4 regions of the Pantoea sp. YU22 genome follow, and region 3 is predicted to be linked to each of the others. Evidence: predicted binding sites of a transcription regulator. Region 3 holds the regulator's gene; each other region holds the start of a gene.
The links. The regulator Fur, encoded in region 3, represses iron uptake genes when iron is present. The targets are predictions, from matches to a motif close to ATAATAATGAGAACNACTATCAA.
Positions count from the first base shown of each region.

Region 1: EKL29_RS11445 (TonB-dependent siderophore receptor) is a predicted target of Fur. The motif match lies at 5,017-5,039, and genes of this name have one in related genera.
Region 2: fhuA (ferrichrome porin FhuA) is a predicted target of Fur. The motif match lies at 1,141-1,163, and genes of this name have one in related genera.
Region 4: EKL29_RS05875 (isochorismate synthase) is a predicted target of Fur. The motif match lies at 2,553-2,575, and genes of this name have one in related genera.

Region 1 is NZ_RYDU01000006.1:182,105-189,885, forward strand. It holds gene EKL29_RS11430 (H-NS family nucleoid-associated regulatory protein) at 1,056-1,457, shown strand; gene EKL29_RS11435 (LLM class flavin-dependent oxidoreductase) at 1,539-2,840, opposite strand; gene EKL29_RS11440 (MmgE/PrpD family protein) at 3,344-4,645, shown strand; gene EKL29_RS11445 (TonB-dependent siderophore receptor) at 5,084-7,276, shown strand; gene iolE (myo-inosose-2 dehydratase) at 7,494-7,781, shown strand, end outside.
Region 2 is NZ_RYDU01000002.1:26,697-34,477, forward strand. It holds gene fhuA (ferrichrome porin FhuA) at 1-1,105, opposite strand, end outside; gene mrcB (bifunctional glycosyl transferase/transpeptidase) at 1,299-3,848, opposite strand; gene hrpB (ATP-dependent helicase HrpB) at 3,946-6,429, opposite strand; gene thpR (RNA 2',3'-cyclic phosphodiesterase) at 6,466-6,990, shown strand; gene sfsA (DNA/RNA nuclease SfsA) at 7,003-7,707, shown strand.
Region 3 is NZ_RYDU01000001.1:9,610-17,390, reverse strand. It holds gene kdpE (two-component system response regulator KdpE) at 1-593, shown strand, start outside; gene pgm (phosphoglucomutase (alpha-D-glucose-1,6-bisphosphate-dependent)) at 711-2,351, opposite strand; gene seqA (replication initiation negative regulator SeqA) at 2,377-2,928, opposite strand; gene ybfF (esterase) at 3,179-3,943, shown strand; gene ybfE (LexA regulated protein) at 4,098-4,373, shown strand; gene fldA (flavodoxin FldA) at 4,509-5,039, shown strand; gene fur (ferric iron uptake transcriptional regulator) at 5,394-5,837, shown strand; gene EKL29_RS00065 (hypothetical protein) at 5,895-6,290, opposite strand; gene glnS (glutamine--tRNA ligase) at 6,528-7,781, opposite strand, start outside.
Region 4 is NZ_RYDU01000002.1:303,497-311,277, reverse strand. It holds gene EKL29_RS05880 ((2,3-dihydroxybenzoyl)adenylate synthase) at 1-1,336, opposite strand, end outside; gene EKL29_RS05875 (isochorismate synthase) at 1,347-2,525, opposite strand; gene fepB (Fe2+-enterobactin ABC transporter substrate-binding protein) at 2,721-3,668, shown strand; gene entS (enterobactin transporter EntS) at 3,663-4,913, opposite strand; gene fepD (Fe(3+)-siderophore ABC transporter permease) at 5,057-6,046, shown strand; gene fepG (iron-enterobactin ABC transporter permease) at 6,055-7,023, shown strand; gene EKL29_RS05850 (ATP-binding cassette domain-containing protein) at 7,020-7,781, shown strand, end outside.

The DNA of each region.
Region 1 (7,781 bases), on a different contig from region 3:
GGTGAACATCAAAAGACATCGCTGTTCCTCTTTATCATTATTAGGTGTGGCTGCCACTGGTTGCCGGAGCACAGGGCCTGTCCGGCTGTAAGACGTTGTACTGACGTGATCCTGTAATAAAGCAAATGAGAAATATACGCATTGCCTTTATCATTGCAAGCAATTGTTAAAAAATGCTGCAAAATGCCCATAGCGCGGCAGGGCATTAAAGCCACTGATAATTAAGGGGTTTAATCAGGAGTGAAGGCTGTAAAACGCGGGAGAACTGGAAGTTACCGGAAAGCGCACAGGTTGTGGCACAACCGGGCGGCATGCATTAACGCTGCCGCTCAGGCTAAGGGTCGGTATTTATCTGAACACATAGTCACCTTAAGCCGCTCTACTCTTTTCTGACACTTCCGCTATAACAGCGCTATTTCCGCGCCTGCAGTCGGGAATAAGAGAGAGACAGCGCATTTAATTCCATGATTAAACACTGACTAATATAGCAACAGGCTTCTGCCTGACAGAGAAAATTTATTTCATATTCACCGATAGTGGAACGACTTACGCTAATTTAGCTGCCGTGATGGTTTCGCGCGTCACTACCGCTGCGCCACGATATTTACCCCCTGACTTTCCCGCCCTGGGAATATTTCAAACATCAACGATAACGCTGCGAAAAGGCCCACTGTTTAACAAGCATATAACCCTCTGCCGCTTATTCCTGAGGCGCTGTTGAATAAGTGAAGCGTAAAATATCACCGACGATATAATGGCCTGAGCTGTACAAATGCCATTTTTTCAACCAGATAACAGATGAAAGATAAAAGAAGCGCCCTGCTTTATGGCATTATCACGGCCATTTTGCAGACGCTCATGCTATTCAGTACCTGCTGGCCGACAGGCTGTTTTATATTTGGTCTTGTTTTTTTATGCTAACGCATTAACCCAGACGGGTGAGCAACTGCTCTTTTCTTTTACCGGCTATATCTGTGCTTCAGCTTATTTCCTTTATCATTTTTTTACCGTAAACTGCGCGCTTTACATATTTTGATTCGTTAAGGGTTATATCCATGAGTGATGCGCTGAAAGCATTGAATAATCTTCGTACGCTGCGCGTTCAGGCACGAGAAATTGAGCTCGACGTGTTAAACGAAATGCTCGAAAAGTTCTCTGTCGTTGTCGCTGAACGCCGTGAAGAAGTGAATGCTGAGCAAGCCGCGCAAAAAGAAAAAGCGGAAAAACTGGCGTTGTATAAAGAGATGCTGATGAAAGACGGCATTGATATTTCCGACCTGGCCGATCTGGCGCAGAGCGAAAGTAAACCAAAAGCGAAACGCGCGCCGCGTCCGGCTAAATATAAGTTCACGGATGAAACCGGCGAAACCAAATTCTGGACCGGTCAGGGCCGCACGCCTTCGCCGATTAAAAAAGTGCTGGATGCAGGTGGCTCGCTGGACGAGTTCCTGATCTGATAAAAAAGGCGCTGATATTCAGCGCCTTTTTTTACCGCTTTTTACGCCCCGCCGCCCGACGGCGGTAAAGCGTCTCAACCATCAGACCGTCGGCAGGCCGAGGTTTTCACGCAGCGTGGCGTAGGCATACTCCGTTGGGAACAGGCCGCGACGACGCAGTTCTGGAATAACCAGCTCCACAAACAGATCCAGCTGCTCCGGCATGATGGCTGGCATAATATTGAAGCCGTCCGCGCCGCCCTGCTCCAGCCAGAGCTGGAAGTCGTCGGCGATATCTTCCGCGGTGCCGACGATAACCCGATGCCCGCGCGATCCCGCCGCGATAGCCGCCAGCTCGCGCAGCGTCAGGTTCTCGCGCTTCGCCATATCGGTCATAAGCTTCACGCGGCTCTGGTTGCCTTCGCCCAGCGGCACTTCCGGCACCGGGCCATCCAGCGGGTAGGTAGAAAGATCCATGCCAAAGCGCAGCGAGAGCTGTTTCAGCCCGTTGTCGATATCCACCAGCGTATTCAGCTTTTTCCACAGCGCTTTCGCTTCCTCGCGCGTGCGGCCGACAATCGGCATCACGCCCGGCATAATCACCACATGCTCCGGATTACGGCCCGCCGCTTCGATCTGCGCTTTCTGCGACTGATAAAAGGCCTGCGCCTCTTCCAGGCTGGCGGCAGCGGTAAAGACCACTTCAGCAGTTTCGGCGGCGAGCTTCTGCCCGTCGGCGGAGGAGCCTGCCTCGATGATCACCGGACGACCCTGCGGTGAACGCGTGATATTCAGCGGCCCCTGCACCTGGAAATGTTCGCCGACATGGTTGATCGGGTTAATCTTGTCGTTAACAAAGTATTGTCCCGACGCCGGATCCGGCTGTACTGCGCCCTCTTCCCAGCCTTCCCACAGCTTGTTCGTGACCTGCAGAAACTCGCGCGCCCGCGCATAGCGCTCGGCGTGGTTCGGCATATCATCGCGGCTGAAGTTTTTCGCTACGTCGGCAGAGAAAGAAGTCACCACGTTCCAGGCGGCACGGCCACGGCTGATATGATCGAGAGAGGAGAAAGTGCGCGCCATGGTAAAGGGATCGCTGAAGGTGGTCGATGCGGTAGCGGCCAGGCCGATACGCCGGGTGTTCACCGCGACCGCCGACAGCATGGTGAGCGGTTCAAGACGCGCCATGGTGGACGGCAGTCGATACATACTGGTTGCCAGCGCATCGCCGACGAAAAACAGATCGAAACGACCCGCCTCCGCTTTCTGCGCCAGGCGGATCAGCCAGTCGATATCAGTGGGTGCGCCCAGCTCTTCGGTCAGGCGCCAGCCGCTGACGTGATGCCCTACCGGCTGAACGAAAAGACCAAGACGCAGACGATTTTTTGCAGATGAACTGTCCATATTGTTTCCCTGATTGCGATAAGCGCCCTCTTTGGGCGTCGATAAAAATGATCGGTGGCGATAAGCGCTTTACCTGCGCCGCGCCCGGTTCGTCAGCGCTATAAAGGACGAACCCGCAGGTGCCAGAGTAGCGTGCATAGCATTTGCCCGTCCAGCCAGCACGCTGACGATATGCCCGCAATGAGAAAAAGCCGTGGCTGCCATTGTCTGCCGACCGCTCAGGCGGGCGGTAAGGCGAAGGCTAACACGACGTATCGAGTTGCTGGCTAAAAAACCCGCTTTAACAGAATGTTAGCGACGTTGCGTTTCACGCGTATCGGTAAGACATAGTACGACAACCGTTTATTCAGGCAACCTTATAACTGGCTCCCCTTATTCACAAATTTGCATAAGCTTAGTGATATTTCAGATATAGCCATCTGCGCCTTTGTTGCTACCCTCTGAGTTCTGCTTATTCCCAGGGAGACAGTGATGCGCTTTTTCCGTTATCCGGCGGCAAGGCTATGAGCCTGACCGGGCAGCTCAGCCAGCTTATTCGTCTGGCGCCAGCCGATACCTCCGCCCGTCAGCACGCGCGTCTAGGGGTACAGGATTTTCTCGCCGTAAGCTGGCCGGTGCTTAACCGGCAGGTGCCGGACAGCGGTTTGCCGCTGTTGCAGGGGCTCTACCGCGACAGCGGACCGGCATCGCGCGCCCTGCTGCTCGGCTATGCCGGACACGCGCTCGACTACGACGATTTTCACGCCGATTTCCGCGGTCATCCCAGCGTGGTTATCCTGCCAGCGCTGCTGGCGTGGGCGGCGGAAAGCGACAGCTTTGACGTGGCGCGTTTTCTGGATGCTTATATCACCGGCGTGGAGATGGCCGGTCGGCTGGGCCTGGCAATGACGCAACAGCACTATACGCTCGGCTATCACAATACCGCTTCGCTCGGCACCCTGGCCGCCGCCGCCGCACTGGCGCGCTTTACCGGCGCGGATGCGCGCCAGTGTGCGGTGCTGCTCGGCATCGCCGCCACCGAGGCGAGCGGGCTGCGCGCGCAGTTTGGCTCAGCGGTGAAGCCGTTGCACGCAGGCTTCGCGGCAGAGCGCGCGGTGCGCGCCGCACAGCTGGCGCTGGCGGGGTTCGACGGGCAGACAGAAGGCGTACTGGAGGCTTTTATCTCGCTGGGAAGCAGCAACCAGGCCCAAAGAGAAAAGCTCACTGAGGGCTGGGGCGCGCCCTGGCGTATCGCGGCGCCAGGCCTGGAGTTCAAGCCCTTCGCCACCTGCGCCGGTACGCACAGCGCAGCGGAGGCGACGCGCGAGATCCGCCAGCGCTGGACTGGCTCTGCGGCTGAACTGCTTAGCGCCATCGATCGCATTACCGTCGCATTTCCACCAGGCGGCGATATTGCCGCCTCGGTGCGGCAGCCGAAAAACGGCATTGAGGCGCGCTTTAGCCTGGAGTATGTCATTGCCGCCATGCTGATTTATGGCGACCTGCGCATGGCGGACTTTGCCGAAGGCGAGGTCAATCCACAAATTATGGCACTGGCGGCGAAGGTCACGCGCCAGCCTGATGAGAGTGCGCCGCCGGACGCGATTAACCCTGCGCTGCGCTTCCATGAGGTCACGCTGTTCCTCAGCGGCGGCGAAGTGTTGCGCCAGCGACGCACCCGCCAGCAGTCACTGGCGACGCCGGTGGATGTCGCGGGCAAACTGCGCGCGGCGCTGGTCGACCAGCATCCACTGCTGGCCAGCAGCGAGTTACGCGACGATGAAGATCTTCGCCACCTGGCGCAGACGTTAATCGCCAGGCTGTAGCGCCGCGTATTCAGCCTTCAGACGGCGTAAAGGCGGTGGCGCTGACCACCGCCTGCACGCCGGACAGATGAACCCTGCGCTTTTCCCGGCTTTCTTCCCCCCCTTCGGCGATGCGCCTCTTCGCATGTATGGTCGCATTCGCGGGAAGCGAGACTGTTCCTTTCCTGAACGCGCGCATGTGATTTAATGGGTTCAGCCTGCCTGGTTACCGATGTGTTAGCTAAAAAGCTCTCTCTGCTGCTCCATCGACACTCCCCCTCTTTTTATCCCCTCGCGGGCGGCACAACGCGTCTCGTTCTGGACTGAAATTTTTCCTGTTTGCTAATTAACCTACTGTGCAGAAATGTAAAGATGCTTTCACCATCTATACAATGATAATCATTCTCATTATCATGCGCATTTGCTTACATTGATAAACATATCAGGGAGAAAGATTAAGTGAATGTAACCTTCAATGTCAGAAAGCGTCCCGGCGCCCTGCTGATTGCCGGTCTGCTGAGCGCCACGGGCGTCAGCGCCGCAGAAGAGACAGAAGCACTGGCGGATGATGAGGCGATGCTGGTCACCGCTGAGCAAAAGCTGAAGCAGCAGCCCGGCGTGTCTACTATTACTGCGGAAGATATTAAAAAAAGCCCGCCGGTTAACGATCTCTCCGACATCATCCGTAAAATGCCCGGCGTCAACCTGACCGGCAACAGCGCCAGCGGCAGCCGCGGCAATAACCGCCAGATCGATATCCGCGGCATGGGGCCGGAAAATACGCTGATCATGGTAGACGGCGTGCCGGTCTCGTCGCGCAACTCCATACGCTACAGCTGGCGCGGCGAGCGCGACACGCGCGGCGATACCAACTGGGTGCCAGCAGAGATGGTAGAGCGTATTGAGGTCATCCGCGGCCCGGCGGCGGCGCGCTACGGCTCCGGCGCGGCGGGCGGCGTGGTGAATATCATCACCAAACGACCAACCACCGACTGGCACGGTTCATTCTCGCTCTTTACCAACCAGCCGGAAGACAGCAAAGAGGGGGCGACTAAGCGCGCCAACTTCAGCCTGAGCGGGCCGCTGGCGGGCGACGCGCTGACCATGCGTATGTATGGCAATATTAATAAAACCGACGCCGACGACTGGGATATCAATACTGCACAAAACGGCTCCTATGCAGCGGGCCGCGAAGGCGTGCGCAATAAAGATATCAACACGGTACTCTCCTGGAAAATCAATCCAGAGCAGATGCTTGATTTCTCCTGGGGCTACAGCCGCCAGGGCAATATCTACGCGGGCGATACGCAAAACAGCAACGGCAATAACAGCGCCAATGGGCTGGTGGAATCGCTGGTCGGCAGCGAAACCAACCGGCTTTACCGCCAGTCTTACGGCCTGGCGCATAACGGCATCTGGGACTGGGGCCAGTCAAAGCTGACCTTTAACTATGAAAAAACCAACAATACGCGTCTCAAAGAGGGAACCACAGGCAGCGTCGAAGGGATGATCAACAGCAACACCTTCGACACCAGTCGACTGGAGAGCTATCGCGGCAACGCGGAAATTAACTTCCCGCTCGACTGGCTACGCGAACAGACGGTGACGCTGGGCGCGGAGTGGAATCATGACAAGCTCAACGATCCCGCATCAATGCAGGGCACCAATTCGTCGGGGGTCACTATCGGCAGCGTCAGCGGCAACGCGGCGGATCGCAGCAGCACCAACAGCGCGACTCTCAGCTCGCTCTATTTTGAAGATAATATCGCCGCGACCGACACTACCGAAGTTATTCCCGGCATTCGCTTCGACTATCACAACAGTTTTGGCGCCAACTGGAGTCCGAGCCTGAACCTGTCGCAGGGGCTGGGAGACCACTTCAAGCTTAAGGCAGGGATCGCCCGCGCCTTTAAAGCGCCTAATCTTTATCAGTCTACCGAAGGCTATCTGCTCGCGACGCGCGGCAACGGCTGTCCGAAGAATATAACCTCGGGTAGCTGTTACCTGCTGGGTAACGCCGATCTTGAGCCAGAGGTGAGCGTCAATAAAGAGCTGGGTATTGAGTACACCCAGCAAGGCTATGTGGCGGGCATCACCTGGTTCCGCAACGATTACAAAAACAAAATTGTTGCCGGCAGCGAGATAGTTGGCAAAGCGTCCAACGGCTATAACATTTTGCGCTGGGAAAACGGCGGTAAAGCGGTGGTGGAAGGGCTGGAGGGCAACCTGACGGTGCCGCTGATCGAAGATACTCTCGAATGGCGCAGCAATGCCACTTACATGATTAAATCGGAAAATAAAGAGACCGGTAATCCGCTGTCGATTATTCCCAAGTACACCATTAACTCGCAGCTGGAATGGCAGATAACTAGCGATCTCTCGGGCAATATCAACTGGACAATGTATGGCCGTCAGAAGCCGCGCCAGTATTCAGAAACGCGTCTGGATACCAAAAGCGCGATGTCGCAGCGTGAAATCGGCGCCTATTCGGTGCTGGGCCTTAATTTCAACTACGATCTGACGAAGAGCCTGCGCGCCAATGCAGGCGTCAGTAACCTGCTGGACAAGCGTATCTACCGTGAAAACTCGGGCGCATCGACCTATAACGAACCCGGCCGCGCTTACTATGCCGGATTGACGTATACCTTCTGACGTCGCCCCTGCCGCCGTTGCCTGCTTTTACTGCGCGACGGCGGCTTTCCGCTTACAAGAACAGAGGTTAAGTCTTTCCTGCTTCGCTCAGCGCCTGCTCGAATGTTGCCTTTCCCGGCGCGCCCCGGTTGATGTTAATCACTCAAAATGGACGTAGCCTGGCCGATCGCCCTGCCTTATTTTTTTCCTGTTTTCACTCTCTGAGGAAGCAGGAAAAATGCGTCACAACACCTTTTATTCACCTGGCACCGCCGCGCCTCAGCTGGGCGTCAGCCCGCTGTCATGGGTTAATGAAGTGCTCCACCATCTGGGTGCAGGCACGACCGCAGAGCAGTGCCTGCGCGAAGCGGCACAGGCTGGCTTTCAGGGCGTAGAGCTGAGCCGCCTGTTTCCGCGCGACGCCGACGCGCTCAACCTGCTGCTGGGGCAGCACGATCTGCAGCTGATTTCTGGCTGGTACGACGGCTTTCTTACCGAGCGCAGCGTGGAGGCGGAGCTTGAAGCG
Region 2 (7,781 bases), on a different contig from region 3:
CAGAGACCGCCGAACCACGCGTAATGGTCTGGGTAGCGGCATCAAAGCCGTTGCCGTAAATGCTGCGATAGTCGGTGCGCAGATCGGCGTAGCGCAGGTTCTGACGTACCGTCCAGGTCTCGTTGAAGCTGTGCTCGAAGTTGTAACCCACCATTTTGGTGTTGCGCGAGATTTTGTTGCTCTCTTCGCCTTCATCAAAATTAGTCGGCAGCTTGTATTCGCTGCCGTCCGCGCGTCTGATTGGCACCACCGTGCCCTGACGCGGCAGCCAGCCGTAATAGCCGGTTTCCGGCTCGTTCTGGAAATAGGTCAGCAGGTCGAAGCGGGTATTTTCGTCCGGACGCCAGCTGAACGAGGGCGCAATGGTGTAGCGTTTCTCTTTATTCCGCTCCTGCTGCGCGTCGGCGCTGCGCGCAAGGCCGGTCAGGCGGTAGCTGTAGACGCCATCGTCATCCAGCGAGCCGCCGAAATCGAACCCGGTAGAGAAAAGGTTGTCGCTGCCCATCTGGAACTGCACTTCGCGCAGCGTTTCCTGTGTCGGACGCTTGCTCACCAGCGCCACTACGCCGCCGGGATTGCTCTTGCCGTAGAGCACTGAAACCGGGCCGCGCAGCAGCTCGGCGCGCTCCAGGAAGTAAGGATCGATAGCGAATTCGGAATAGTTGTCGCCCTGCAGCTTCAGGCCGTCAAGATACTGGTTGGTGTTGGTTTCGCTAAAGCCGCGAATCGACAGCGCATCGATCACCTGCGAGCTGCCGCGGTTGCCGGTCAGGACGCCCGGCGTGTAATTGAACGCCTCTTTTACCGATGTTACCTGACGCTTTTCCATCTCTTCGCGCGTCACCACCGAAACCGACTGCGGGTTTTTCTCAATCGGCGTATCGGTTTTGGTGCCGGTGGCGCTCTGTCTGGCGGCGATGGTCGGCGCCGGGCCCCATGCGCTCTCCTGCGCCGCGGCAGAGGCAGCATCCGACGAAACCACCAGCGTCTCCTCAGCCAGCGCGGAGGCGCTTACTGAGCCCAAAATGACGGCAATGCTCAAAGCCAGCGGACGGCGAGCAAGCGCGCCGCGCAGGTAACAAGGAAAAGTCGTTCGCGCATTCATAATAGTGTCTCTTGAATAATATAGTGGGCAGGCGAATGGAAACGAGAATGATTATTATGCCGAATGGATTTTAGGCGAAACTCTTACTTCTCTGCAAGGGATAATCCCGCGCGCAGCGCCGTCTGGCGGGCATTCGCGCAGTATTGATCAGGCACAAAAAAAGGGCGCCGTAGCGCCCTTTTTAACCGACGTTTTAGTTACCGCCGAACATATCTTTAATCCAGCCAGCGACGCCGTCGCTCTCTTTCTGCTGCTGCGGCTGTTGTTGCTGCTGCTGCATCTGCTGTTGATTTTGCTGCTGGTTCTGCTGCTCCTGCAACTGCTGCTGCTGCTGCTGGAACAGCTGCTGCTGTTGCTGGCAGAGCGCGTCGGGATCGAGCGCCCACACCGGCAGCGAACGCCAGGTGCTGCTGCCGTTGCCGCAGACGAAATTACCCGCTGAGTCGATGTTCATCATGGAGACATCTTCCGGCGGCGTCAGCACCAGCGGCATTGGCGCCTGGTTGTCCAGGTAGCGACGATAGATCTGCATCGCGCCGCTTGCGCCGTACAGCTTGCTCGGCTGGTTATTGTCGCGGCCCACCCAGGTAATGGCGACCTCTTTGCCGTCAACACCAGCAAACCAGCTGTCGATCAGGTCGTTAGTGGTGCCGGTTTTGCCTGCCAGATGCGCCTTGGGATAACGCGCGCCCAGCGCCCGCGCCGTACCGTGATCGGCTACCTGCTGCATCGTGTAGAGCGTCAGATAGGCAGCCTGCGCTGGCTCTACGCGCTGCGCCTGCGGGAAGCTCTGATAGAGCACGGTGCCGTCTTCCGCGATAACGGAACGCACCGCCGAGAGCGGCGCGCGGTTGCCGCCGCTGGCGATCGACTGGAACGCCTGCGCCACTTCAATCGGCGTCAGGTTCAGCGCGCCGAGCAGCATCGCTGGCACCGGGTTAAGCTGATCTTTCGGCACGCCCAGCTTGGTCCAGGTATCCACCACCGCGTCCAGCCCCAGCGTCATACCGAGGTTTACCGTCGGCACGTTCATGGAGTTGGTCAGCGCATCCACCAGCATCACCTTGCCGCTGAAGCGACGATCGTCGTTCATCGGTTTCCAGACGCTGCCGTTCGGCTGTTTCAGCGCGATAGGTTCATCGGCGATCCAGCTGTTAAGACGATAGGTGTTCGGCTGGCTGAGCGCGGTCAGATAGGTGGCCGGTTTCGCCAGCGAGCCGATAGAGCGACGCGCCTGCAGCGCGCGGTTGTAGCCAGCGAACTGCGGATCCGCGCCGCCTACCATGGCGCGCACTTCGCCGCTGAAGCGGTCGACTACCACCATCGCGGTTTCCAGATCTTTCAGGCCACGCTGTTTTTTCAGCGCCGGGATACCGTCAAGCACCGCTTTTTCCGCTGCGTCCTGCGATACCGGATCGAGCGTGGTGAAGATCTTCACGCCCGAGAGATCCTTCACCTTATCGCCCAGCTTCGCCTGCAGCTCGTTGCGCACCATCTGCATAAAGGCGGGCTGCGGCGTGATCACGCCGCCCTTCGGCTGTACGCCGAGCGGACGCGCTGAAAGCATGTCGTACAGCTCCTGATCGATCACCTTCTGCTGCTGCAGCAGACGCAGCACCAGATTGCGTCGCTCCAGCGCCAGTTTCGGATTACGCCACGGGTTATAGAGCGAGGCGCCTTTCACCATGCCCACCAGCATCGCCTGCTGATCGAGGCTCAGCTCGTCGACCGGACGGCCAAAATAGTAGAGGCTCGCCAGCGGGAAGCCGCGGATCTGGTCGTTGCCCGCCTGGCCGAGATAGACCTCGTTCAGGTAGAGCTCCAGAATGCGATCCTTGCTGTAACGCGCATCCATAATGACCGCCATATAGGCTTCACGCGCTTTACGCCACAGCGAGCGCTCGTTGGTCAGGAACAGGTTTTTCACCAGCTGCTGCGTCAGCGTACTGCCGCCCTGCACCGCTTTCCCGGCGGTGATATTGGCGAGGAAGGCGCGGCCGATAGAATAAGGGCTGATGCCGTCATGCTCGTAGAAATGACGATCTTCGGTGGCGATCAGCGTGTCGACCAGCAGATCCGGGAAACCGGCGCGCGGCACAAACAGGCGCTGTTCGCCGTTCGGTGACTGCAACATGGTGATCAGGCGCGGATCGAGGCGGAAGAAGCCAAAATCACGACCGGAATCGATATTTTTAATTTCGCCCAGCTCATCGCCGTCGAACACCATTTGCGCGTGCACCTGACCCTCTTTGCTGTCCGGGAAATCAAACGGACGGCGCAGCAGATCGATGGTGTTGCCTTTTACCGAGAACTCGCCGGGACGCGTAATACGCGACACCTCGCGATACTGCGTGCCTTCCAGCAGCGCAATCATCTCTTTTTTGTTGTAGGCCATGCCTGGTTCCAGGCTGACCATGCGGCCATAAACGGTCGCGGGTAGCTGCCACACTTTTCCGTCGATGCGGGCGCGGATCTCAGAGTCGAGGTAAACACCCCAGACGGCCATGACGACCACAAACACAAGGAACAGCCTGATAAGCCAACTTAACCAGCGACGCTTCCCGCGCGGCGGACGCTTTCCTTTACTTTTACGCGGCACAGGCGCTTTCTCCTCAACCTCATCATCAAAATCATCATTATCAAAATCGTCTTCATCCCTGCGGCGACCCCGGCGCGTAGCGTTACGCGGCGGCTTGGGCTGTTTTCCTTTGCGCCCAATGGGTTCGCGATCGTTCCCAGACATTGGTTTCATTCTCCAGGCATTACGTTGGCTGCGCCGATACTCTAGCGGCTTTTACCTCTTCCGCATGGCGGAACCCTCTGAAATCGATCCAGCTGGCTCAACCTTGCGGGGAATATTTTTTGGTGCGCCTTGTGGGCAAGGCGCTGGCCGGATCGTCGGGCCAGGGATGTCGGGGATAGCGCCCTTTCATCTCTTTTTGCACCTCCGGATACGCGCCGCGCCAGAAGGCGGCCAGGTCGCGGGTTATCTGCAACGGACGCTGCGCGGGCGATAACAGCTCCAGCACCAGCGGCACGCGCCCTTCCGCCACGGCGGGATTGCTCGCCTCGCCAAACATCTCCTGAATGCGCACCGCCAGCGCGGGCGGTTTGTCGGCATGGTAGCGAATGGGCAGTCGGCTTCCGGTCGGCACAGTGTAATGAGTTGGCAGCGCACTATCCAGCCGCTGGCGTTGTGACCATGTGAGCAAATGTAATAGCGCGCTGACAAGGTTAACCGCCTGCAACGATTTCAGATCGCGCACCGCGCCCATCTCCGGCAGTAGCCACACATCGAGCGTCGCCAGCAGCGTTTCATCATCTACGGCGGGCCATGTCTCCTCCGGCAACCACTGCGCCGCGCACTGCAGCCGCACGCGCAGCTGTTCCGCTGCCTCGCTCCAGCCCAGCACTGCCAGACCCTTTTGCGCGACCCAGCGCAGCATCGCCGCGTGCAGCACCTCAGGCTGCGGACGCGCCATCGGCTGCGCCTTTAACACCAGTACGCCAGCCTGTTCGCGACGCAGCGCGCGCAGCGTGCCTTTCTCTTCGTCCCATTCGACTTCGGTGCGCACTTCCACCAGCTCCGGGCGCGCCTGGCGCAGCGCGTCGATATCAACCGGCAGCGCCAGCAGCATGCGTGCGTCCGGCGTCGCGCTGCCCTGCAGCAAAGCGGGTGCGATCAGCCATTCGTAGCGGTTCAGCCCCTCTTGCGAATCGAGCATCGCCCCCAGGCCGTTGGCGAGCTGATAGCGGCCGCCGTTATCGCGACGTCGCGCCAGCCGATCGCCGAAGCCCGCCGCCAGCAGCGCAGGAAAGCGGTCTTCATCGACGCGGCCGCCGCTGACGCCGAGCCGTGACTGCCACTGCTTTGCGCGCCGCTGCCATTGCGGCTGCGGACGGTGCAGCGCGTCACGCAGATCGGGCGTGCCGCTGCGCGGCGGATCCTCAAGAACCGCCACCAGCAGCGCGGCGCTGGCGGCCGCATCAGGATCCTGCCCGGCGGCGCACAGCATCGCGCTCAGACGCGGCTCGCCGCCGAGCTGCGCCATGCGTCGTCCCTGCGCGCTCAGCTTGCCGCTCTCATCCAGCGCGCCAAGGCGGGCAAGCAGTTGCCGCGCCGCGCGCAGATGTTTTTCTGGTGGCAGGTCGAGCCAGGTAAGCTGGTCCGGCTGGTTGCAGCCCCACTGCAACAGCTCCATCCAGAGCGCGGCGAGGTCGCTGTGCGCGATCTCCGGCTCGCTCTGCGCGGCGGCGCGCGACGCCTGTTCTTCGGCGATCAGATGCAGACAGATGCCGGGCATCAGACGACCGGCGCGGCCGGCGCGCTGCGTCATCGACGCCTGGCTGATACGCTGGGTCAGCAGCCGCGTCACGCCGCTGCGCGCGTCAAACTGCGCCGTGCGCTCCAGCGCGCTATCCACCACCAGACGGATGCCTTCGATAGTAAGACTGGTTTCAGCGATATTGGTGGCGAGCACCACTTTGCGGCGGCCGGGCGGCGCAGGCAGAATTGCGCGGCGCTGTGTCGCCAGCGGCAGCGCGCCATAGAGCGGCGTGAGGTCGACATCCTCCGCCACGCGCGATTCCAGCTCGCGTTTAACCCGCTCAATCTCCGCCACGCCGGGCAGGAACAGGAGCAGCGAGCCGCTCTCTTCGCGCAGCAGCTGCGCCGTTTCGCGCGCCACCGCCTCTTCAAAGCGCAGCGTTGCGCTGAGCGAGGCAAAACGGCGCGTCACCGGGAAACTGCGCCCTTCGGAGACAATCAGCGGCGCGTCGGGCAGCAGCGCCGAGAGGCGCGCGTTATCCAGCGTCGCCGACATCAGCAGGATTTTCAGATCGTCGCGCAGCCCTTGCTGTACGTCGAGCAGCAGCGCCAGCGCCAGATCCGCCTGCAGGCTGCGCTCGTGGAACTCATCGAGGATCACCAGCGACACGCCGCTGAGTTCAGGATCGCGCTGCAGCATGCGCGTCAGAATGCCCTCCGTCACCACTTCCAGCCGGGTAGCCGGGCCGACGCAGTTTTCGCCGCGCATGCGGTAGCCGACGGTTTCGCCGGGCTGCTCGCCAAGCTGCTCCGCCAGACGTTGCGCCACGTTGCGCGCCGCCAGCCGACGCGGCTCCAGCATAATAATGCGGCCCGACAGATTCGCCCGCTGCAGCAGCTGCAGCGGCAGCCAGGTCGACTTGCCCGCGCCGGTCGGGGCCGCCAGCAGAATTTGCGGCGCCGCGTCGAGCGCCTGCAGCAGGTCGGGCAGCACGGCGCTGACCGGTAAATCACTCACGGCAAACTCCCGTTCAGCCTGTGTTAAGATGGCGCGCATTGTAGCATTCATCCGCGAGGATTGCCGGAGACCGCCATGGAGACGCAACGCCTGTTTTTTGGCATCGGGCTGCCTGACGCGCTGCAGCAGCAGCTGGTGCGCTGGCGCGCCGATAACTTCGCCGACGACGCCGGCCGCCCTGTTGTTGCGGCCAACCTGCACCTGACGCTCGCCTTTCTCGGCGAGGTGAAAAGCGAGACCGCGCAAAAGCTGCAACAGCTGGCCGCGCGTATTCAGCAGCCCGCCTTCGATCTCGATCTGGACGACGCCGGCCACTGGCCGCGTCCCCGCGTGGTGTGGCTCGGCTGCCAGCGGCCGCCACGCGGTCTGCTGCAGCTCGCCGATCTGCTGCGGGCCCAGGCGGCGCGCCACGGCTGCGCGCAGAGCGCCCAACCTTTTCATCCGCACGTTACGCTGCTGCGCGACGCAGCAGCGCGCATCGCGCTGCCGCCGCGCGGCTTCCACTGGCGCTTTCGCGTCGACCATTTTTCGCTGTTTTCGTCGCAGTACGCGCGGGGCCGCACGCGCTACCAGGCGCTGGCGAGCTGGCCGCTGACCTGATTCTGGAGCGCTATGCTGTTTTCACCGCCGTTAAAGCCCGCCCGACTGATCGCCCGCTATAAGCGTTTTCTTGCCGACGTGGTGACGCCGGAAGGGGAAACCCTGACCATTCACTGCGCCAATACCGGCGCGATGACCGGCTGCGCCACGCCAGGCGACAGAGTGTGGTACTCCACCTCCGACAGCCTGACGCGCAAATACCCGCACAGCTGGGAGCTGACCGAAACGCAGCAGGGCCACTGGATCTGCGTTAACACACTGCGCGCCAACCAGCTGGTGAAAGAGGCGCTGGCGGCAGACGTCATTGCGCCCTTGTCCGGCTACGACGCCTGCCAGGCTGAAGTCAAATATGGCGCGGAAAAGAGCCGAATCGACTTCCTGCTTCAGGCAGGCGGCAGACGCAACTGCTATATTGAAGTCAAGTCCGTGACCCTTTTACATCAAGGAAAAGGCTATTTTCCGGATGCGGTGACGGTCCGAGGCCAGAAGCATCTGCGCGAGCTAAGCGCCGTCGCGGCTGCCGGTCATCGGGCTGTTTTGTTGTTTGCGGTTCTGCACTCGGGGATTGAGGACGTCTCCCCCGCGCGTCACATTGACGCACGTTACGCAGACCAACTGGTCCAGGCGCAGCAGGATGGCGTAGAGATTTTGGCGTATCGCGCAGATTTATCACCGGCAGGCGTGTTTCTGAAAAAGCCGGTTGCCGTAAGCTTGTAATATCTTTTGCAAATTGTTGTGTTATGAATGTTTAACGCGCGGCGCCAAATACGCTGTTCCTCACAGGCTTGTCA
Region 3 (7,781 bases):
TCGTTGATGCCGATACGCTGCAGCGCGGCCTGATTGAAGCAGCCACGCGCAAGCCCGATCTGGTGATCCTCGATTTAGGTCTGCCTGACGGCGACGGGCGCGATTTTATTCGCGATCTGCGTCAGTGGAGCGCCGTACCGGTCATTGTGCTGTCGGCACGCGTCGATGAGCAGGATAAAATAGATGCGCTGGACGTCGGCGCGGATGATTATCTGACGAAGCCCTTCGGCATTGGCGAGCTGCTGGCGAGGGTGCGCGTGGCGCTGCGCCGCCATCCGGGGCAGCAGCCGGAGCCGGTGATTCGCTTTAGCGATGTCAGCGTAGACCTGGCCGCGCGCCGCGTACTGCGCGCCGGGCAGGAAATTCACCTGACGCCGATTGAATTTCGCCTGCTGGGCATTTTGCTGAACAATATCGGGAAAGTGCTGACGCAGCGCCAGTTGCTGAGTCAGGTCTGGGGGCCGAATGCGGTTGAGCACAGCCACTATCTGCGCATCTATATGGCGCACTTGCGGCAAAAGCTGGAGGCCGATCCAACGCAGCCAAAACATTTGCTGACTGAAACCGGCATCGGCTACCGCTTTATGCCATAAAAAAGCGCCCAGAGGGCGCTGATATAAGCAGGTAATGTGAAAGGTGGGCGAGCGGACCATGAAATCCGCCTGGCGCCCTGGCCTGTTGCTCCAGAGTGCCTCAGCCCACCTCTTCTGTCAGGCGTTTTTCAGCACTTCGCTAACAATCTCTACCGCTTCTTTCTCGATCTGCGCGCGATGTTCCGCACCCAGGAAGCTCTCGCAGTAAATCTTGTAAGCGTCTTCGGTGCCTGACGGACGCGCGGCGAACCAGCCGTTTTCCGTCATCACTTTCAGACCGCCGATAGACGCGCCATTGCCCGGCGCTGCCGTCAGACGCGCGGTAATGGGATCGCCCGCCAGCGTATCGGCGCTGACCATCTCCGGTGACAGCTTAGAGAGAGCCGCTTTCTGGGCAGAGGTCGCAGGCGCCTGCAAACGGTTGTAGCTCGGCGCGCCGAAGCGAGCAGCCAGCTCGTCATAGTGCTGCTGTGGGTTCTTGCCGGTAACCGCGGTAATCTCCGCCGCCAGCAGGCAAAGAATGATGCCGTCTTTATCGGTTGACCAGGCAGAGCCGTCGAAGCGCAGGAAAGACGCGCCTGCGCTCTCTTCGCCGCCGAAACCGAGGCTGCCGTCGAACAGGCCGTCAACGAACCACTTAAAGCCCACCGGCACTTCCACCAGCTTACGGCCAATATCGTTAACCACGCGGTCGATCATTGCGCTGGAGACCAGCGTTTTGCCTACGGCGACCTCTTTGCCCCACTGCGGACGATGCTGGAACAGATAATTGATAGCAACGGCCAGATAGTGGTTCGGGTTCATCAGGCCTGACGGCGTCACGATGCCGTGACGGTCATAGTCAGGGTCGTTGCCGAACGCCAGATCGAACTTGTCCTTATACGCCAGCAGTCCCGCCATGGCGCACTCGGAAGAGCAGTCCATACGTACCACGCCATCTTTATCCAGATGCATAAAGCGGAAGGTCTGGTCGATTGCGTCGTTCACGATGGTGAGATCGAGTTTGTAATGCTCAGCGATGCGCTTCCAGTACTCCATGCCGGAGCCGCCCAGCGGATCAACGCCCAGCTTCAGACCCGCTTTCTGAATAGCGGCAAAGTCGATCACCTGCGCCAGCCCTTCAACATAGGGCTGAATCAGATCTTTCTCGACGATACGGCCGCTCGCCCACGCCTGATCCAGCGGCAGTCGTTTTACTTCTTGCAAGCCTGCTTTGATCAGCTGGTTAGCGCGATCCTCCACCACTTTCGTGACGTTGGTGTCGGCCGGGCCGCCATTCGGCGGATTGTATTTAATGCCGCCATCTTCCGGCGGGTTGTGCGACGGCGTAATGACGATGCCGTCCGCCTGCGCGCCGCCCTGCTTGTTGTGCTCAAGGATAGCGTTAGAGATAGCGGGCGTCGGGGTATAGCCATTGTCCTGCTGCACAATGACGTCTACGCCGTTAGCGGCCAGCACTTCCAGCACCGACAGAATCGCTGGCTCAGAGAGCGCGTGCGTATCTTTACCGACATAGCAGGGACCGGTGATGCCGTTTTTCTTGCGCTCTTCGGCTATCGCCTGGGCGATCGCCAGAATATGCTGCTCGTTAAAGCTCTGACGGCCTGCGCTACCACGATGCCCGGAGGTGCCGAATTTCACCGCATGGTCCGGGTTCGCCACGTCGGGCTGCAGGACATAATACTGTGATGTTAACTGTGCAACGTTAATCAAATCGCTCTGCTGGGCGGGTTGCCCGGCACGGGGGTGACTGGCCATTGGCGCTTCTCCCTGACGCTTCAGTTTAAATGGTGCCGCAAACTTTCTCTGCCAGCTCCTGCGGGAACTGCATCGAGACCATGATGTGTTCCACCATGCTGCGTTTACGGCCGGTATTGGTATTGGTGATCACCCAGTACGGCGTGCCGGGTACGTGCTTCGGCTTAGTATGGGTGCCATTTTGCAACAGCGTTTGCTCGTCACCCGCAAAATAAACGCGAGTACGGCCCTGCAGCGATGCAGTAGCCTCAGCAAAAGCCGAAGGATCAAGACGATAGAGCGTTGACAAAATCATCATAAAACGATTAACCGCTTTCTTCTGTTCGGCGTATTCGTCCGACAGCAGCAGTTCACGTACGGCGCGTACCCGATCCTGCGGACGGTTTTCCGCACGCACCGGCTGAATCGTTTTTTGCGCCGTATCGCCCGCCGCTAACGGCGCTGCCGCCGCAGGCGCGCTTTGACCGGCAGTAAATTTTAGCATCCGCCGTAAAATGTCAGAGGCGCTCTCGCCGATATGTTGCGTGTGGCTGGCGATATAGCGGTAGAGGTCTTCGTCAACTTCGATCGTTTTCATCTTTTTCCGTACGGTTTTGACTCGTGACAGAACCACGCCAGCCTGAAAAACACCGCTGCAAAGCTCGGTTGTTCGCTGGACGGGCGGGTTCTAACATAAGGATTATAAAGTTAAAACCAGGCGGGCTGATAGCATTCGCACGCTCAGAGGGCAAAAGTCGGAATATGCCCTAAAGCCTGTCGTGTCGTCGCGCCTGGAAAGGTAAAAGCATGATAACCTAACCCAAGGTCCCCATCGTAAGAACTTTGCCATGATTTTAAATGCTCGTCTGCAAACTGACCAATCAATCGCTGACTCCTTACCCATCCTCTTCATTCACGGCCTGTTCGGCAGCCTGGATAACCTTGGCGTGCTGGCGCGCGGCCTGAAAGACGCAGGGCCGCTGATTCAGGTGGATGTACGCAACCACGGCCTCTCGCCGCGCGCCGAAGAGATGAGCTATCGCGCCATGGCGCAGGATATGTTCGAGACGCTGGACGCGCACCATATCGATCGCGTCGCCGTTATCGGCCACTCGATGGGCGGTAAAATTGCCATGGCGATGAGCGCGCTGGCGCCGCAGCGGCTGGAGAAGCTGGTGCTGATCGATATCGCGCCGGTGGATTACCAGACACGACGCCACGACGAAATTTTCGCTGCCGTCCGCGCAGTGAGCGACGCAGGCGTGCGCCTGCGCAGTGAGGCCGCGCAGGTGATGCGCACTCATATTAAAGAGGACGGCGTTATCCAGTTCCTTCTTAAATCGTTTCAGGATGGCGAGTGGCGCTTCAACGTTCCGGCGCTATGGGATAATTACGCTACAATAACTGGCTGGGAAGAGGTGCCGGCCTGGCCCCATCCCGCGCTCTTTATTCGCGGCGGCGACTCGCCCTATCTCGACAATCACTACCGCGACGCGCTGCTGCGTCAGTTTCCGGCGGCCCATGCGCACGTGATCAGCGGCGCTGGCCACTGGGTGCACGCCGAGAAGCCTGATGCCGTATTGCGCAGCGTTCGTCGCTTTTTTGCGCTTTAAAAGCAAAAGCTTGCCGTTCGCGGTTTAGCATTGGCGTCATCTCTTCGGCTGGAGTATGATGGCGCGCTAAATTTTGCCGCTGCTCATTTTTTGTCGCGGCAATGGCCCATTTCGTTATAAACGCGCCTGTTCGCGCCTTCAGTTTTACTAAGCCATGGCAAAAGAACACACTGACCGCACCACGCTGGATCTGTTTGCAAACGAGCGTCGGCCCGGTCGACCGAAAACCAGTCCGCTATCGCGTGATGAACAGCTGCGCATCAATAAGCGCAATCAACTGAAACGTGACAAAGTGCGCGGGCTGCGCCGTGTCGAACTCAAAATGACCAGCGAAGCCGTGGATGCGTTGAATACGCTGGCTGAGCAGCGCAACATCAGCCGCAGCGAACTGATTGAACAAATGCTGCTGGCGCAACTCAAACTGGACTGAATCGCGCAAAGCGCACGCAGAAGCAAATCGCGCGGCTTTTCAAGTTCCGCCCGTTTGCTCGCTCTGCTATCATTCGCTTAATTGTGCGCTCTGCGCATGCATCTCATTATCAGGATTTAAGAGGTTATTTACCCCATGGCAATCGTAGGCATCTTCTTTGGCAGCGATACCGGCAACACCGAAAACATTGCAAAAATGATCCAGAAACAACTGGGCAAAGACGTTGCGGAAGTGCATGACATTGCCAAGAGTACTAAAGAAGATCTGGAAGCGTTCGACATTCTGCTGCTGGGCATTCCAACCTGGTACTACGGCGAAGCGCAGTGCGACTGGGATGATTTCTTCCCGACGCTGGAAGAGATCGATTTTAACGGCAAGCTGGTAGCGCTTTTCGGCTGCGGCGATCAGGAAGACTACGCAGAATATTTCTGCGACGCGATGGGCACCATTCGCGATATCATCGAGCCGAACGGCGCGGTGATCGTGGGTCACTGGCCGACCGAAGGTTATCACTTTGAAGCCTCTAAAGGTCTGGCGGACGACAAACACTTCCTCGGTCTGGCCATTGATGAAGATCGTCAGCCGGAACTCACCAGCCAGCGTGTCGACGCCTGGGTTAAACAGATCTATGACGAACTGCAGCTGCAGGCGATCATCGAAGCCTGATTACCCACATACTCAATGTGGGCGCTGGCTCACATTGAGTTAATGTTTTTTCCTATAGAAATAATAGCTACAGCTTTTTAACTTTTATCTCCGATTCTGTACAATACCCACATCGGTTATCTGCTTATTTCTCCCGCGAGGTCATGAAGTTAGCGAAATGATAACGAACCTCCTGTATTTCTCCGCCCGGTGCCGTTACGTATCTTCTTACAGCCCGTGTTGATCTCAGGCGTTTCCCTCGGTTTTCATTTCAATACTTCACCTCTATAATGAGACGCAAATGAGAACAGACACCGAACGACATTCAAGGCAAGGCGCCTCAAGTAACCAGCAAAGTAACAGGACAATATCCGCATGACTGACAACAACACCGCATTAAAGAAGGCTGGCCTGAAAGTCACGCTGCCCAGACTTAAAATTCTGGAAGTGCTTCAGGAACCTCAGTGCCATCACGTCAGCGCGGAAGATCTTTATAAACGCCTGATCGATATGGGCGAAGAGATTGGTCTGGCTACCGTTTATCGTGTACTTAACCAGTTTGACGATGCGGGCATTGTGACGCGTCACAACTTTGAAGGCGGGAAATCGGTTTTCGAACTGACCCAGCAGCAGCATCACGATCATCTGATCTGCCTCGACTGTGGCAAAGTGATCGAGTTCAGCGATGAGTCGATCGAAGCGCGCCAGCGGGATATCGCAACTCGCCACGGCATCAAGCTGACTAACCACAGTCTTTATCTCTACGGTCACTGTGCGCTGGGCGATTGCCGCGAAGACGAAACGCTCCACGACCAGTAAAAATGTGCTATGCAGTCATTCTAAAAGCCGGTATGTCTACCGGCTTTTTTATGGGCGTCAGGCAACCAGCGTTTCGTGCAGGTAGCGCCAGCGGGGAACGGACGTGCTGCAGTCCAGAATCGCCAGCGAGATGCGCGTCTGATCGCTGCCGTTCATCATTTGCAGTTCACGGTACTGAATGGTGATTTCATCTTTTTGCTGAGAGATGACGGCGTGCTCGCTGGTCGCGATGCGCATTCCTTCTCGTCGTCCCTGCAGCTGGCGGAACAGCTCTTCGGTCTGGTTCAGATCGAGCAGCCTGCCCTGCGGCGTCACCATGCGGAAATCGGGATGGAAATGCGACAGCAGCAGATGGAAAGTGTCATCCCCACCTGAAGGCTGGTTAAATATACGTTCGATTAACTGATGTAAAACCACCACGCTGTGTTTTGCTTCCTGACCAAGAGCCGTCATCATTTTTCCTTCTTATTGCCCGCATAGCCTCTTTTAAGAGCGAATAGCCTACCTGAAAAAACGAAATTCACAGCTGGAAACTGATTAATTTTTGTTAACTCAGATAACTCCCAGCGCGGCCTGACAAGAGTTGATTATTTACAACAGCACAAAAAAACGTCTAAGTGCAGATTGCAGTCATAAAAAAGGGCGATTGCTCGCCCTTTAATGATTTTATGATGACGTTGATTTAAAAATCTAATCGCCGATTTTCGCCCAGGTATCACGCAGACCCACGGTGCGGTTAAACACCAGCTGGTTTGGACGTGAGTAGCGGCTGTCGGCGCAGAAATAGCCTTCGCGCTCAAACTGATAAGGCGCTTCCGGGCTGGCATTCTGCAGGCCCGGCTCGACGAATCCCTGACGGATCTCTAAAGAGTTCGGATTGATGGTCGTCAGGAAATCCTCTTCCGCGCCTGGATTCGGCACGCTGAACAGGCGATCGTAGAGTCGGAATTCCGCTGGCAGCGCGTGATCCGCAGAGACCCAGTGGATTACTCCTTTCACCTTGCGGCCATCAGCCGGATCTTTGCTTAAGGTATCGACGTCGCAGGTGCAGTAGATGCAGGTGATATTGCCTTCTTCATCTTTAGCAACGCGTTCGGCGCGGATCACATAAGCATTGCGCAGGCGAACTTCTTTGCCCAGCACCAGGCGCTTGTACTGCTTGTTGGCTTCTTCGCGGAAGTCAGCGCGGTCGATCCAGACCTCACGGCCAAAAGGCACATCGCGAGTGCCCATTTCGGGCTTGTTCGGATGGTTCGGCATAGTGATGATTTCATTATGCCCAGCCGGCAGGTTTTCAATCACCACTTTCAGCGGATCGAGCACCGCCATAGCGCGCGGCGCGTTTTCGTTCAAATCGTCGCGAATGCAGGACTCCAGCGACGCCATCTCCACCACGTTGTCCTGTTTGGTTACGCCAATACGGCGGCAGAACTCACGGATCGAAGCGGCAGTGTAGCCGCGACGGCGCAGACCAGACACGGTCAGCATGCGCGGATCGTCCCAGCCTTCTACCACGTTCTCGCTGACCAGCTGCGTCAGCTTACGTTTCGACATCACCGCATATTCGAGGTTAAGGCGGGAGAACTCATACTGGCGCGGATGCACCGGAATAGAGATGTTGTCCAGCACCCAGTCATACAGACGGCGGTTATCCTGGAACTCCAGCGTACAGAGCGAATGGGTGATATTTTCCAGCGCATCGGAGATGCAGTGGGTAAAGTCGTACATCGGATAGATGCACCACTTTTTGCCGGTCTGATGATGCTCGGCAAACTTAATGCGGTAGAGCACCGGATCGCGCATTACGATAAAGCTGGAGGCCATATCGATTTTGGCGCGCAGGCAGGCTTTGCCCTCGGCAAACTCGCCGTTGCGCATTTTTTCGAACAGCGCCAGGTTCTCTTCTACGCTGCGATCGCGGTATGGGCTGTTTTTACCCGGCGC
Region 4 (7,781 bases), on a different contig from region 3:
CTGCGGCGATCTTTTCGCCGCCGCGGTTGATCTGATCTTTTTCACGGCCCTGTACGGTGATGTAGCCCTGCGGGTTAATCTCGATCAGATCGCCCGAGCAGTAAAAACCCTCGGCGTCGAAGCTGGCCGCGTTGTGCTCCGGGCTTTTGTAATAGCCGCGAAAGGTATAGGGGCCACGCGTCATCAGTCGGCCGATAGCGCCGGTTGGCAGCGGATTGCCGTTTTCGTCTGCCACCCAGACCTCATCGTCCGGTGAAATCGGACGGCCCTGCGTGGTGAGTATGGTTTTCTCGTCGTCATCGAAGCGGGTGTAGTTCACCAGGCCTTCAGCCATGCCGAACACCTGCTGCAGCCTGCAGCCGATCTCGCTCTGAATACGCGCCGCGATGGTTTCGCTCAGCTTCGCTCCGCCGACCTGCATACGCTGCAAAGATGCCAGCGCCTTATTGCTGCCCCACTCATTGATCGCCTGCAGCCAGAGGCTGACGGCGGGCGGCACCAGGCCGGTGTCGGTCACCTGATGCTTTTCGATCAGCAGGAAGCAGTTCGTCGCGCTGGGATCTTCGGCCAGAATCACCTGGCCGCCCGCATAGAAGACGCCCAGCGAGCCGGGCGAACTCATTGCAAAGTTATGCGGCGCGGGCAGGGCGATCAGGTAACGCGTTTCGGCCGTGACTGCGCAGATCTCGTCGCTGGCGCGAATGCTGTAGTAGTAGTCATTATGAGTACGCGGGATAAGCTTTGGCGTTCCGGTGCTGCCGCCGGAGAGCTGGAAAAGAGCCACGTCGTCGGCGGCGGTCGGCGTTGGCCGGTAGTCGCCCGCCGCTTCGGCCATCAGCGCTTCCAGGGTATTTTCCGGCTGGCTGTCATTGCGCAGGATCACCTGCCGCAGCGAGGGCTGGGCGGCGCACAGCGCGTCGATAAAGCTATCGTCGGCGAACAGCGCATGGCGACGATCGGCGATCAGCAGCGCGGGTTCGATCTGCGCGGCGTAGGCCTGCAGCTCGGTGCGCTGGTGGCTGAACAGCGCATAGACCGACACGACGCCCAGCTTAAACAGGGCGAAAACGGTGACGTAGAAGTCGGCGACATTGCCGAGCTGCACCAGCGCGGTATCGCCGTTTTTCAACCCGCGGCGCTGTAGCGCGGCAGCCAGGTTGTCGCTGCGCTGCGCCAGCTGACGGTAGCTCAGCTGCAGATCGCCCTCGATAATGGCGATGGCGTCGCTGTTTTTATGACGCTCCAGGATATCGGTCATCGGCACATCCAGCCAGTAACCTTTCTCGCGGTAGCGCGCCGCCAGATCGTCTGGCCAGCGGTGGTAGGGGATCGACATGGTATTTCCTTTATTGCAGTCCAAAAGCGCGCAGCATGGTGTCGAGCTTGACACCGGTCTCGCGCCATTCTGATTCCGGTTGCGAATCCGCCACGATGCCCGCGCCAGCGAACAGGCGCACCCGCGCGCCCTGTACGGTGCCGCAGCGGATGGTCACGACCCATTCGCCGTTGCCCTGATCGTCGCACCAGCCAACGATTCCGCCGAACAGCCGACGGTCAAACGGCTCCAGCGTCTGGATCAGCTGCTGCGCGCGCTGATGCGGGAAGCCGCTCAGGGCTGGTGTCGGATGCAGCAGACAGGCGAGCGACAGCGCGTTCTCCTGTTCGTCGAGCGCTTCGCCGTCGATCTGCGTCGCCAGATGCCACAGCGTGGCGGTCGTCAGCAGAGAAGGGGTGGCGGGAACCGAGAGCAGGCGGCTGCGCGGCTGCAGCACCTCACGCATCGCATCTGTCACCAGCTTATGCTCGTGGCGATCTTTCGCCGACTGCATCAGAGCGTCGCCGGCGGCCCGGTCGCGCGCTGCGACGGCGTCGCGACGCGCAGATCCGGCGAGCGGACAGGAGCTGAAATCGCGCCCCTCTTTGCGCAGCATCAGCTCCGGGCTGGCGCCGACCAGCGAGCCGCCCTGCGGCAGCGGCAGGTGAAAGTGATAGCTGTCAGGGTTTTGCGCCACGATGCGCTGCATCAGTGCGGCGATATCCACCGGCTGTTCCGTCACGATATCCATCAGGCGCGACAGCACCACTTTATCCAGCTCGCCGCGCTGCGTGGCCGTAACGGCCTGCGCCACCATCGCGGTAAAAGCATCGTGCTCCGGCACGGCGGCGCGGCGACGCACCTGCGGCAGCGGCGCCTGAACCGCCGTCAGCGCACCTTGTAAATCGGCGCGGTCAAAGGTCTGATGCGATTCAGGAATAAACAGCGCGGCGGGCTGCGTGACGTCGAAAGGGATAGCGCCGACCAGGATCGGATGGGCAATACCCTGTTTTTTTGCCGCGGCGAAGTGGCGGCGCAACTGCTGTTGAAAATCGCCGTTTAGCGCATCGCCATCGGTCACCGGGGTGGTGACGGTGGTGTAGCAGCCTTGCGTAGCGATACTGCGCCACGGAGATGTGAAGATAAAACCCCGACACAGCGCGGAGAAATCCTGAAGCTGGGGATTTCCAAACGTCAACGTTTCAACCATAATTTTCACCTATAAATGATAAGATAATTAATAATGATTATCATTTGTATTGTGGTTCTGTAACCTACGTTGATTGGGCCGGAGTGTCAATAAATTCGCGGCGTTCAGCGCGCGATCTCAGCGTGTTTCAGAAAGGTGGCAGGGCTTTGTCTTACAGTAAAAGGTGGACTGAATCTTATGTTTAAGCGGACTTTTATGACGGTGGCCGCGCTGCTTTTCGTCACGTTGCTGGCTAACCCGGACGCGCGGGCCGACGGCGGCTGGCCGCGCACGCTGCAAAGCGCCCACGGCAGCGTGACGCTGCCAAAAGCGCCGCAGCGTATCGTCTCGACCAGCATGACGCTGACCGGCTCGCTGCTGGCGATCGACGCGCCGGTAATCGCCAGCGGCGCAACCGCTCCAGGCAGCCGTCTGGCCGACGATCAGGGTTTTTTTCGTCAGTGGGGCGACGTAGCGAAGCGTAAAAACGTTAAGCGCCTCTATATCGGCGAACCCAGCGCCGAAGCAGTGGCCGCCGAAGCGCCGGACCTGATTATCGTCAGCGCCACCGGCAACGATTCCGCCATTAAGCTGGTGGATCAGTTCTCGGCCATTGCGCCGACGCTGGTGGTGAACTATGACGACAAAAGCTGGCAGCAGCTGGTGACGCTGCTTGGCGAAGCGACCGGCCACGAAGCTGATGCGGCGGCGCGCGTTAAGGCGTTTGATGAGCAGGAGGCGGCGCTGAAGCAGAAAATCACGCTGCCGCCGCAGCCCGTTTCCGCGATGGTATTTAACGGCGATGGCCGCGCGGTGAACCTCTGGACCAGCGAATCGGCGCAGGGCAAGCTGCTGGAGCAGCTCGGCTTTACGCTCGCCGTGCCGCCCGCCAACCTGCAGCAGATGCACAGCATGGGCCAGCGCAAAGATATTATTCAGCTCTCTGGCGAAAATGTCGCCAGCGGCCTGAACGGCAATAGCTTCCTGCTGTTCGCCGCAGAAGATCAGACCGCGCAGCAGCTGATGCAAAACCCTTTCCTGGCGCAGACCGCAGCGGTGAAACAGCGGCAGGTTTATGCGCTGGGCGCGGATACTTTCCGTCTTGACTACTACAGCGCCAGCCATCTGCTGGCGCGTCTGGAGCAGCTGTTCGTTAAGTCATAACGCCTCGTCCGCCAGCGTCGACGCTGGCGGCTGATAGCGTCGTAGCCTCGCCATCAGGATCCACATCGCTAACCCCAGCAGCGCCGCGCCGAAACCGAAAAGCGCGGCGGCCTGCTGCGGCAGCAGCCATGTCCCCATCGCGCCGATCAGCGCCGCGCCGACTGCATCGCCGGTAACATTCTGCGCCGTCCAGAGGCTATTGATGCGCCCCAGCAGCGCATCAGGCGTCAGCGACTGGATCAGCGTGTATTGCACCAGGCTGTTAATGGCGCTGAAGTAGCCGAACGCCGCCAGACACGCCAGGCTGAGCGCGAACAGCGGCATCAGGCTAAACAGCCCAAGCGCGAGAAAGGCGGCGATGGCGCTGCCCAGGATCAATCTCCCAGGCTGCGGCGACTGCGTCAGGCGTCCGCTGGTCAATGCGCCCAGCGCCGCGCCGAGCGGCACGGCGGCATACATCAGGCCCAGCTCATCGAGACTGACTTGCCAGTGCGGCGCCAGCGCCGGATAGAGCACGCGCACCGCGCTCGCCAGCGTTACCAGCGCGCCGATCAGCGCAGCCATACCGACCACCGGCGCGGCGAAAAGAAACTGCACGCCGCTGGCAAGCGCCCTGAGCGGATGCTCGCGCTGCTGGGGCGGCGGCGGCATCACGGGCAGCCTGAGCAGGGTTAACACGGTGAGCAGCGTACCGAAGGCGGCGAGCGCGTAGTTCCATGCCGCGCCGCCGTGCGCCAGCACCACGCCACCGATGGCGGGCGAGAGGATCGCGCCGAAGCGTACCGTCAGCATGGTAATGGCGCCCGCCTGCATCAGATTTTCGCGTCCCACCAGCGCCGGGGTCGCCGCCAGCAGCGCGGTGACGCCGAGCGCGCCGAAAAAACCGTCCCATAAACCCAGCAGGAAAACCGCGCTGACCGAAGGCGTCGGCAGCGAAGCGTTAATGGCCAGCGCCACGAAGCCGAGGCCGCAGGTGGAGCGCGCCATCAGGATCAGACGCTTGCGTTCATAGCGATCCGCCAGCACGCCGCCGGTCAACAGCCCGATAAACATGCCTGCGCCCGCCAGGGTGACCGCCAGCCCGACCAGCGCAGGAGAGCGGGTCAGCTGCTGAATTTGCACCGGAACGGCAATGGCCAGCATGCCGAGCGCGACAATAGAGATAAAGCGGGCGATAAAAACCGCGCGAAAAGCGGGGTGGGTCTTCAACAGGCTGAGGTCGATCAGATGGGAGGGTTTGGTCATTTCTGTGCCTTTTGCTGCGGTTTTCCTCGTTATGGTCGAGGAGAATCATGGTAACATACAAAATACGAGTAATAACGATAACAAGTATCATTATCAAATTGATGCGCCAGACGCGTCAGTGAACAGTGAAGGTTCGGAACGTTATGCGCCAACTCACCGCAATAGCCGCCTCAGGGATGCTGCTGTTGCTCTTGCTCGCGCTCAGCCTGATGCTCGGCGCCAAATCGATCGCCATCCATGATGTTTATCTTGCCCTGACCACCCGCTGCGACAGCGCCGACTGCATAATTGTGCGCGAAGCGCGCCTGCCGCGTACTCTCGCAGGTTTAATGGCGGGTTGCGCGCTGGGGCTGGCGGGCGCGCTGATGCAGAGCCTGACGCGTAACCCGCTCGCCGATCCCGGCATCCTGGGCGTTAATGCGGGCGCAGGTTTCGCCGTGGTGCTCGGCATCGCTCTGTTTGGCGCGGATTCGCCCGCCGACTGGCTCGGCTTCGCCTTTAGCGGCGCGCTGCTGGCGTCGCTGCTGGTGGCGCTGACCGGCGCGCTCGGCGGCGGTCGTGTCAATCCTGTGCGCCTGACCCTGGCGGGCGTGGCGCTGGGCGCGGTGCTGGAAGGGCTGACCTCCGGCCTTTCTCTCCTGAACCCCGATATTTATGATCATCTGCGCTTCTGGCACAGCGGCTCGCTGGATATTCGCAGCGTTGCCGTACTGCGCGTGACGTATCCGGCTGTGGCTGTGGGCGTGCTGATTGCGCTGCTGCTGTCGCGCTCGCTCAACAGCCTGAGCATGGGCGGCGATCTGGCGACGGCGCTCGGCACGCGCGTGGCGCGAACGCAGATTCTGGGACTGCTGGCTATCGCCCTGCTGAGCGGCGCCGCAACGGCCGCCGTTGGCCCCATCGCCTTTGTCGGGCTGATGACGCCGCATCTGGCCCGCTGGCTGTGGGGCAACGATCATCGCTGGATGCTGCCTGGCACGCTGCTGATTACGCCCTGTCTACTGCTGGCCGCCGATATTCTCGGGCGTCTGATGGTGCCCGGCGAGCTGCGCGTCGCCGTCGTTACCGCGCTGCTCGGCGCGCCGATGTTGATTGTGCTGGTGCGCCGCAAGCTGGGAAGAGGGCAGGTATGAGCCGGACGATGAGGCATACAATCTGGCTGCTGGCAGCCTGCGCGCTGCTGGCTTTTTTTGGCGTCACCCGCGGCGCGCTGCCGATTACGGGCGCGCAGCTCTGGCAGTTAATCACCGGTGAGGCGGCGCGCAACGTTCAGCTGATTGTGCTGGAGTGGCGCCTGCCGCGCGTGACAATGGCGTTGCTGATCGGCGCAGCGCTGGGCGTCAGCGGCGCGATTTTTCAGTCTTTGCTGCGTAACCCGCTCGGCAGCCCCGACATACTCGGCTTCAATACCGGCGCCTACAGCGGTGTGCTGGTGGCGCTGGTGCTGTTTCACCAGCACAGCGAAACGATAACGCTGGCGGCGCTGCTGGGCGGCGTACTTACTGCAGGCGTGGTCTATCTTTTCGCCTGGCGCAACGGCGTCGAGACCTTCCGGCTGATTATCGTCGGTATCAGCGTGCGTGCGCTGCTGATGGCGCTCAACGGCTGGCTGATTATCAGCGCCTCGCTGGAGGCGGCGCTCAGCGCAGGGCTATGGAACGCCGGATCGCTCAACGGCATCACCTGGGCGAAAACGACGCCGGTGATCGTCGTGCTGCTGGCGGCGCTGCTGATGACCGCGCTAATGGCGCGGCGTATGCGTCTGATGGAGATGGGCGACGATACCGCCTGCGCGCTGGGCGTGCCGGTGGAGCGCAGTCGGCTGTGGCTGATGCTGCTCGGCGTGGTGCTGACCGCCGCCTCGACCGCGCTGGCTGGCCCCATTTCGTTCGTCGCGCTGCTGGCACCGCAGATCGCCCGTCGCCTGTGCGGCGGCATCAAAGGCGCGCTGCCGCTGGCGGCGCTGTGCGGCGCGCTGCTGCTGCTGGCGGCGGACTACGCGGCGCAGCACCTTTTCCTGCCTTATCAGCTGCCGGTCGGCGTGATTACCGTCAGCCTCGGCGGGCTTTATCTGATTACACTACTGGTTCGGGAGGCACGACGCCAATGACAGAGAAGATTGCCCGCCTGCAGGGCGATGCGCTGACGCTGGGCTACGAGAAAAAAATTGTGGCGGAGGCGCTGTCGGTAACAATTCCGGATGGCGAACTGACGGTGATTATCGGCCCCAACGCCTGCGGCAAATCGACGCTGCTGCGGGCACTGAGTCGCCTGGCGCCGCCGCTCAAGGGGCAGGTGCTGCTCGACGGCGAGGCGATTTCGCGTTTCTCTACCAAAGAGGTGGCGCGGCGTCTCGGTCTGCTGCCGCAAAGCTCGCAGGCGCCGTCGGGCATCAGCGTCAGCGAACTGGTGGCGCGCGGCCGCTATCCGCATCAGCCTTTGTTTGGTCGCTGGCGCGATGAGGATGAAGCGGCGGTACAGCAGGCGATGCAGGCGACCGGCATGGCGGATATCGCTGCGCAGCCGGTGGATCAGCTCTCCGGCGGGCAGCGTCAGCGCGTCTGGATCGCTATGGTGCTGGCGCAGCAAACGCCGCTGCTGCTGCTGGACGAACCCACGACCTGGCTCGATATTACCCATCAAATTGAACTGCTGGAGCTGATGCAGGATCTTAATCAGCAGCATGGCCGCACGCTGGTGGTGGTGCTGCACGATCTCAATCAGGCGTGTCGCTACGCCACCCACCTGATTGCGATGCGCAGCGGCCAGATTGTCGCCGAGGGCAAGCCGTCTGAGATTATTACGCCGGAGCTGATTGAGGCGGTGTATGGGCTGCGCTGCATGATCGTGCAGGACCCGGTGGCACAC